Linked DNA regions of Thioclava sp. GXIMD2076. The protein of the gene in region 1 interacts with the protein of each later gene in a pairwise test. Links are inferred from orthologs where the notes say so. Each region holds a gene or a part of one and is shown on either strand. Other genes may lie near its edges. The genes, in order: WDB91_RS06040 and ssb.

Evidence for each region.
Region 2: the proteins of WDB91_RS06040 (region 1) and ssb interact in binary tests that used the Escherichia coli proteins (3 or more experiments, as listed by UniProt). The link is inferred for Thioclava sp. GXIMD2076 from one-to-one orthologs.

The regions. Positions count from the first base shown.
Region 1 is NZ_CP149932.1:1,217,247-1,220,485, forward strand. What follows is about bases 216-3,136. They hold WDB91_RS06040 (primosomal protein N'), read right to left. Parts: upstream 2,811-3,136; coding sequence 621-2,810; downstream 216-620. Other genes in these bases: WDB91_RS06035 (glutathione S-transferase C-terminal domain-containing protein), read left to right, coding at 216-584; fsa (fructose-6-phosphate aldolase), read left to right, coding at 2,961-3,136. Also shown: more of WDB91_RS06035, read left to right, coding at 1-215; more of fsa, read left to right, coding at 3,137-3,239.
Region 2 is NZ_CP149932.1:2,179,621-2,182,674, forward strand. Bases 194-2,929 are described here. They hold ssb (single-stranded DNA-binding protein), read left to right. Parts: upstream 194-1,168; coding sequence 1,169-1,690; downstream 1,691-2,929. Other genes in these bases: WDB91_RS10745 (YSC84-related protein), read left to right, coding at 194-262; WDB91_RS10750 (lytic transglycosylase domain-containing protein), read right to left, coding at 334-951; WDB91_RS10760 (nitrilase-related carbon-nitrogen hydrolase), read left to right, coding at 1,886-2,653. Also shown: more of WDB91_RS10745, read left to right, coding at 1-193; WDB91_RS10765 (FAD-dependent oxidoreductase), read left to right, coding at 2,945-3,054. UniProt on the Escherichia coli protein: Plays an important role in DNA replication, recombination and repair. Binds to ssDNA and to an array of partner proteins to recruit them to their sites of action during DNA metabolism. Acts as a sliding platform that migrates on DNA via reptation.

The DNA.
Region 1 (3,239 bases):
TGCCGGTGCTCTGGGATACAAAGACCGATACTCTGGTCAATAACGAGAGCGCCGATATCGTGCGTATGTTCGACACGGCCTTTGAAGGGCTCGCCCCCGAGACCCCGCGTCTGCGCCCCGAGGATATCGAGGCGGATGTCGAGGCCGAGACTGCCCGCATCTATGACGCCTATAATAACGGGGTCTATAAGGCGGGGTTTGCCAGCTCTCAGGCGGGTTATGACGAAGCCGTGGCCGGTGTCTTTGCCGAGATGGACCGGATGGAGACCGTGCTGTCGGATGGCCGGCCGTGGTTCCATGGCGACCGTCTGACCGAGACCGATATCCGCATCTTCGTGACCTCGATCCGCTTTGATGTGGCCTATCACGGGCTCTTCAAGACCAACCTGAAGATGCTGCGCGATTATCCTGCGCTCTATGCGCATATGGTGCGGATGCTGAACCAGCCAGGCGTGGCCGAAACGGTCGATCTCGACCATATCAAGGCAGGCTATTACTCGATCAAGCGTCTCAACCCGCCGCTGATCGTGCCGAAAGGGCCGGAAGACAGCTATCGGCTGTTGGCCGAGGCCCGTTGCCACTGATCTATCGACCCGCCGGGTTTCACATGAAACGCTGCTTCACATGAAACTCTGGGGGTCGATATCGATGGCAAGGCGCACATTATTGGGCAGGCGCACCTGCGCGACCCAACGCGCCAGCGCTGCCTGCAAGGGCGCGCGCTTATCGGCCTTCACCAGAAGCCGAACGCGGTGCCGCCCACGCACCCGCGCCACGGGGGCAGGGGCGGGGCCATAGACTGTCGCCTCGATCTCGCGCAGGGGACCTGACTGACGTGACAGCGCCTCGCCGATGTCAAATAAGGGTTTCAGATCCGGTCCCGAGAGGATGATGCCTGCCATCCGCCCATAGGGCGGCACATGCTGCGCATGGCGCTGGGCGGCCTCGGCGCGCCAGAAGGCTTCCTCATCCCCACCCAAGATCGCACGGATCACAGGATGCTCTGGCTGATAGGTCTGCAACAGCGCCAGCCCTTCGGTCTCGGCGCGGCCCGCACGGCCCGCGACCTGCCGCATCAGCTGGAAGGTGCGCTCGGCGGCGCGCAGGTCCGACCCCTGCAGCCCCAGATCGGCATCGATCACCCCCACGAGCGACAGTTTCGGGAAGTTATGCCCCTTGGCCACGATCTGCGTGCCGATAATGATATCCGCCCCGCCATTGGCAATATCGGAAATCGCCTCCTTCAGTGCCCGCGCGGTGGTGAACAGATCAGAGGACAGCACCGCCATCCGGCTGTCGGGGAAGCGCTCGCGCACCTCCTCGGCCAGACGCTCGACACCCGGACCCACAGGGGCCAGTTTCCCTTCGACCTGACAATTGGGGCATTGCGTGGGGATCGGTTTCGTCTCGCCGCATTGATGGCAGACAAGCTGCTTGAGGAACCGGTGCTCCACCATCCGCGCATCGCACTGCTCACAGCCGATCTGGTGCCCGCAGGCCCGACAGATGGTGACCGGCGCATAACCACGACGGTTGAGAAACAGCATCGCCTGCTCGCCACGGCGGACCCGCTCGATCACCGCGCCCACCAGCGTCGGCCCGATCCAGTGTTGGCTCTCGATGGTCTCGTTACGCATATCGATGGGCCGCATCTCCGGCAGCTTCGATGCGCCAAACCGCGCCCCCAGATCGACCCGCGCATATTTGCCGGCCTCGGCATTGGCCCAGGTCTCAAGCGATGGTGTGGCCGAAGCCAACACCACCTGCGCCCCGCAAAGGGAGGCCCGCAACACCGCCATATCGCGGGCGTTATACAAGACACCCTCCTCCTGCTTGTAGGAGGTATCATGTTCCTCATCGACCACGATCAATCCCAGGTCACGGAAGGGCAGGAATAGCGCCGAACGGGCCCCCGCCACCATCTGCACCTCGCCCGTGGCCGTGGCCTTCCACAGCCGCCGCCGCTCGGTCTGGGTCACGCCCGAATGCCATTCGCCCGGCTTCGCCCCGAAGCGCGCCTCCACGCGGGCCAGAAACTCCGAGGACAAGGCGATCTCGGGCAAAAGCACCAGCGCCTGCCGCCCCTGCCGCAGACAATCGGCCACTGCCTCCAGATAGACCTCCGTCTTGCCCGAGCCTGTGACGCCTTTCAGCAGAACCGGTGCAAACCCGCCCGAGCCATCCTCCAACCGTGCAACAGCCGCTTTTTGTGCCTCCGAGAGCACCTTTCCGGGCAAGGACGGATCAAGCCGCTCGAACGGCGCATCGCGGGGCACGTCCGCCTCCACAACCGCCCCCGAGGTCAGCATCCCCTTCACAACGGATGTGGTCACCCCCGCCAAAGCGGCCAATTCACCCAGTTGGAACCCCGCTCCACCATGATCGCGCAGAACCTCCAATACCCGCGCCCGCGCATCGGTCATCCGTGGCGGCTCGCCCGCGCCCAGACGGTAGATCTTGCGCAACCCCGGCGCATCGAACAGCCCCGGAGCACGGGTCGCCAGACGCAGCACCTGCGGCAGCGGTGTCATCGTATAGGCGGCCATCCGCATCAGGAACTGCCGCATATCCGCTTTCATCGGCGGCACATCCATCACTTGCAGCACGCGGCGCAATTTGGCTGCGGCAAAATCGCCATCTCCCGCGCCCCAGACCACGCCCAGAACCTTGCGCGGCCCCAAAGGCACCATGACAAAAGCCCCCGCCCAACACCCGCCCTCGGGGGCAAGATAATCCAGCGGCCGCCCTACAGGCTCCGCCGTCAGCACCGAGACCCGCGCCCCGTCCGCAAACCAGTCCTGTCCGCTCATGGCGCGCCTCCTTCCAGCGTCGATAAATATCCCGGGGGGAATTGGCCGCAGGCCAAGGGGGGCAGAGCCCCCGCTGCCCGCCATAACCACCCTTTCGCGACACCACGTTTTGCGCTATCAGTGCCGCGACTGCCCATCTGGAGGACACCAATGAAATTCTTCGTCGACACGGCCGATGTGGCCGCCATCAAGGAACTCAACGATCTCGGTATGGTCGATGGCGTAACCACCAACCCTTCGCTGATCATGAAATCGGGGCGCGATATCCTCGAGGTGACCAAAGAGATCTGCGACATCGTCACCGGCCCGGTCTCGGCCGAGGTGGTCGCCACCGAAGCCAAGGACATGATCGAAGAAGGTCTGAAGCTTGCCAAGATTTCCCCCAATATCGCGATCAAGGTTCCGCTGACCTGGGACGGTCTGACCGCG
Region 2 (3,054 bases), 960 kb from region 1 along the record:
CTCCGTGGGTTTCCAGATCGGCGCGCAGCAATATGCCCATGCGCTGTTCTTCATGACCCCCGAGGCGCTTTCGGGGTTCCGTCGCGCCGATGGCTGGCAGATTGGCGCGGATGCGAAATATGCACTTCCCGATCGTGGCGGCTCGCTGGGCACCGATACCACGACCTCGCGCGCACCTGTGATCGCGCTGGTCTTCGGTCAGGCAGGTCTGATCGCGGGGGCCTCGCTGGCCGGTGCAAAATACACCCGCATCATCCCGTAAAATCCATATATTCCAAAAGAAAAGCACGCGATTTTCGCGTGCTTTTTTAATGTCCGGTCGTAGCTGTCTGATCAGCTTCCCAGAATGACCTTCACATAGTTCATGGTCTCCTGATAGGGCGGAATACCGTTATATTTGGCCACCGCCTCCGGACCCGCATTATAAGCCGCCAGAGCATGGCGCCAGTTGCCGAAGCGATCATACATCATGCGCAGATAGCGCGCACCGCCATCAAGGTTTTCCTCCGGATCGGCAATATCGACCCCCAGTTTGGCTGCTGTTGCAGGCATCAACTGGGCCAGACCACGCGCGCCGGCATGGGAGACGGCATTGGGATTCCAGCCGCTTTCCTGCTGGATCAGGCGTAGGAACAGATCCGTCGGAATGCCATTTTTCTGGGCGGCCTGCTGCGCGGCAGACATATATTTGCCGCGATATTTTCCGCTATAGCTCGGGATCAGAGCGGCGGCGACGGTCTTGCCATCGGGGCGCAGACGCGAGCTATGGGCATATTGTCCCGCCGCCCGCTTGTCGAGAATGCTGGTCTGGTTCCTGAACAGCTGGACGCGGTTCGAACTCGATGCTCCATTCAGCCGAAGCCCTTCGGCAGAGGCGCTGGAAACGGGCGCTATGGCCGCACAGGCGGTGAGCGCAAGGATCGCTGCGACGGTCCCTTTTCGTATCATCATCTGTCCCCGGATTTTTTGCTTAGGCAGGACTATACCCATCACGGGGCAGATGAAAACCCTTTCTGTGTGCCGCAAGGGAAAGAGGGCCGCTTTCCGAATTCACCGCGCCCGCGTCGGTTTCCTGCTTTGCATGCGGGCGCGGTCTGTTATACCCAGCCGAACCAATTTGAATCACGCGGCATGCAGCGCATGTCGGTCAGCCAGCGGAGGTTTTTTGATGGCAGGATCGGTCAACAAGGTCATTATCGTGGGTAACCTCGGCCGTGACCCCGAGGTGCGCAGCTTCTCGAATGGCGGGAAAGTGTGCAACCTGCGGATCGCGACCTCGGAAAACTGGCGCGACCGCGCGACAGGCGAGCGCAAGGAACGCACCGAGTGGCATTCGGTCGCGATTTTCAGCGAACCGCTGGCCAAAATCGCCGAGCAATATCTGCGCAAGGGGTCCAAGGTCTATATCGAGGGCCAGCTGGAAACCCGCAAATGGCAGGACCAGTCCGGTCAGGACCGCTATTCGACCGAGGTCGTGCTGCGCCCCTATCGTGGCGAGCTGACACTGCTGGATGGCCGCAATGATGGCGGTCAGGGTGGCGGTTATGGCGGCGGCCAGAGCGGTGGCGGCTATGGTGGCCCCTCCTCGGGTGGCTATGACGATGGCCCGTCCTCGGGCGGTTATGGTGGCCCCTCGCAGGGCGGCGGCGGCTCCAGCCGTCCCGATTTCGACGACGAGATCCCGTTCTGAGATCCCCATTCCGGGGCTGAATCCCGAATACTCTCCCTACCGTTCAACCGGCAGGGAGACACCCGCCCCATTCCCTCCGGTTGAGGCGCAATCCAGGCCCTGAGACGCCCCATCAAATGCCGCTTCGGCGGGAGTTCCGGAGCGCAAGTATCCAAGATCCCTTGCCTCTTTTTGGGTCGCGTTGGAGGACTGCTTATGAAAATCGCGGTTTCGCAATGGCAATGCGGCGTGGAAGACAGGCTCTCGCGGATCGCGCGGGATGCCAGACAGGCGTCCCTTTCGGGATGTGATCTCCTTCTTCTCCCCGAGCTTGCCCTTCCCGGCTATAACCGTCCCGATGGCCACAGAGAGCAGGCCCAGCCCCTGAACGGGATCTGGGCCACCTATGTCGCAGAACAGGCCCGAAACAACAGGATTGCCATTGTTTACGGCTGGGCCGAGCGCGGCACGGACGGGATCTACAATTCTGCCTCCGTGATTGCGCCGGATGGCACGCGCCTCGCCCATTACCGCAAGATCCAGCTTTTCGGCGCGATGGAGCAGGCAAACTTCTCTCATGGGCAACAGGCACCGGTCGTCTTCCGCTATCGGGGTCGGAATTTCGGTCTTCTCATCTGTTACGATATAGAATTCCCCGAACATGCGCGTGCGCTTGCGCGGCAGGGCACGGAGATACTCCTGGTGCCGACGGCCAATCCGATAGGCTATGCGCATGTGCCCGATCTTCTGGTCCCTGCCCGCGCCTATGAAAACCGTATGGTCGTGGCCTATGCCAATTACAGCGGCGAGGAGCATGGTCTGTGCTTTGGCGGGCTTTCTATCATCTGCAGCCCCGATGGACAGCCGGTTGCGAAAGCCGGTCTTGGCGATGCATTGCTGATCGCCGAGATCGGCGATAACCTCTTTGAAGGAGAATATCTGTCCACCCAGATCGCGGATCTGCGCGGAGGGCAGGCAAGGTGATTGCCGGGATACGTCTTTTCGGGGATGCGGAACATGTGGGCTTGGCGATCTAGCCATTGGTTGAACTCGGCATCTTCGGTGGGGTTCACGGGGAGAGATCCGGGCATTGATCCCGCTTCGGGCGAAGTATGGCGTGACTGTGTTTCTACGCTCTGGTTTCAGACCGACCGTGGCGCCTGACAGATTGATCTGCCTTCGCGGGTCGCGGGGCTGGTCGAGTTTGCGACTGCCGCCGCTCCCACAGCCTTCGGCTGGCGGCTTCGCTCACAGGTCTTCGAGGGCGCCTGTGGCGTGGTGGCCGAACTGGGCGGGATGCGCTTTACGGTCTCCTCGCGCACTTTCTACCATTATCTGGACCTCATGGGGTGCGAAAGCGCCCCCTGCCCGAACCCGCTGACTCC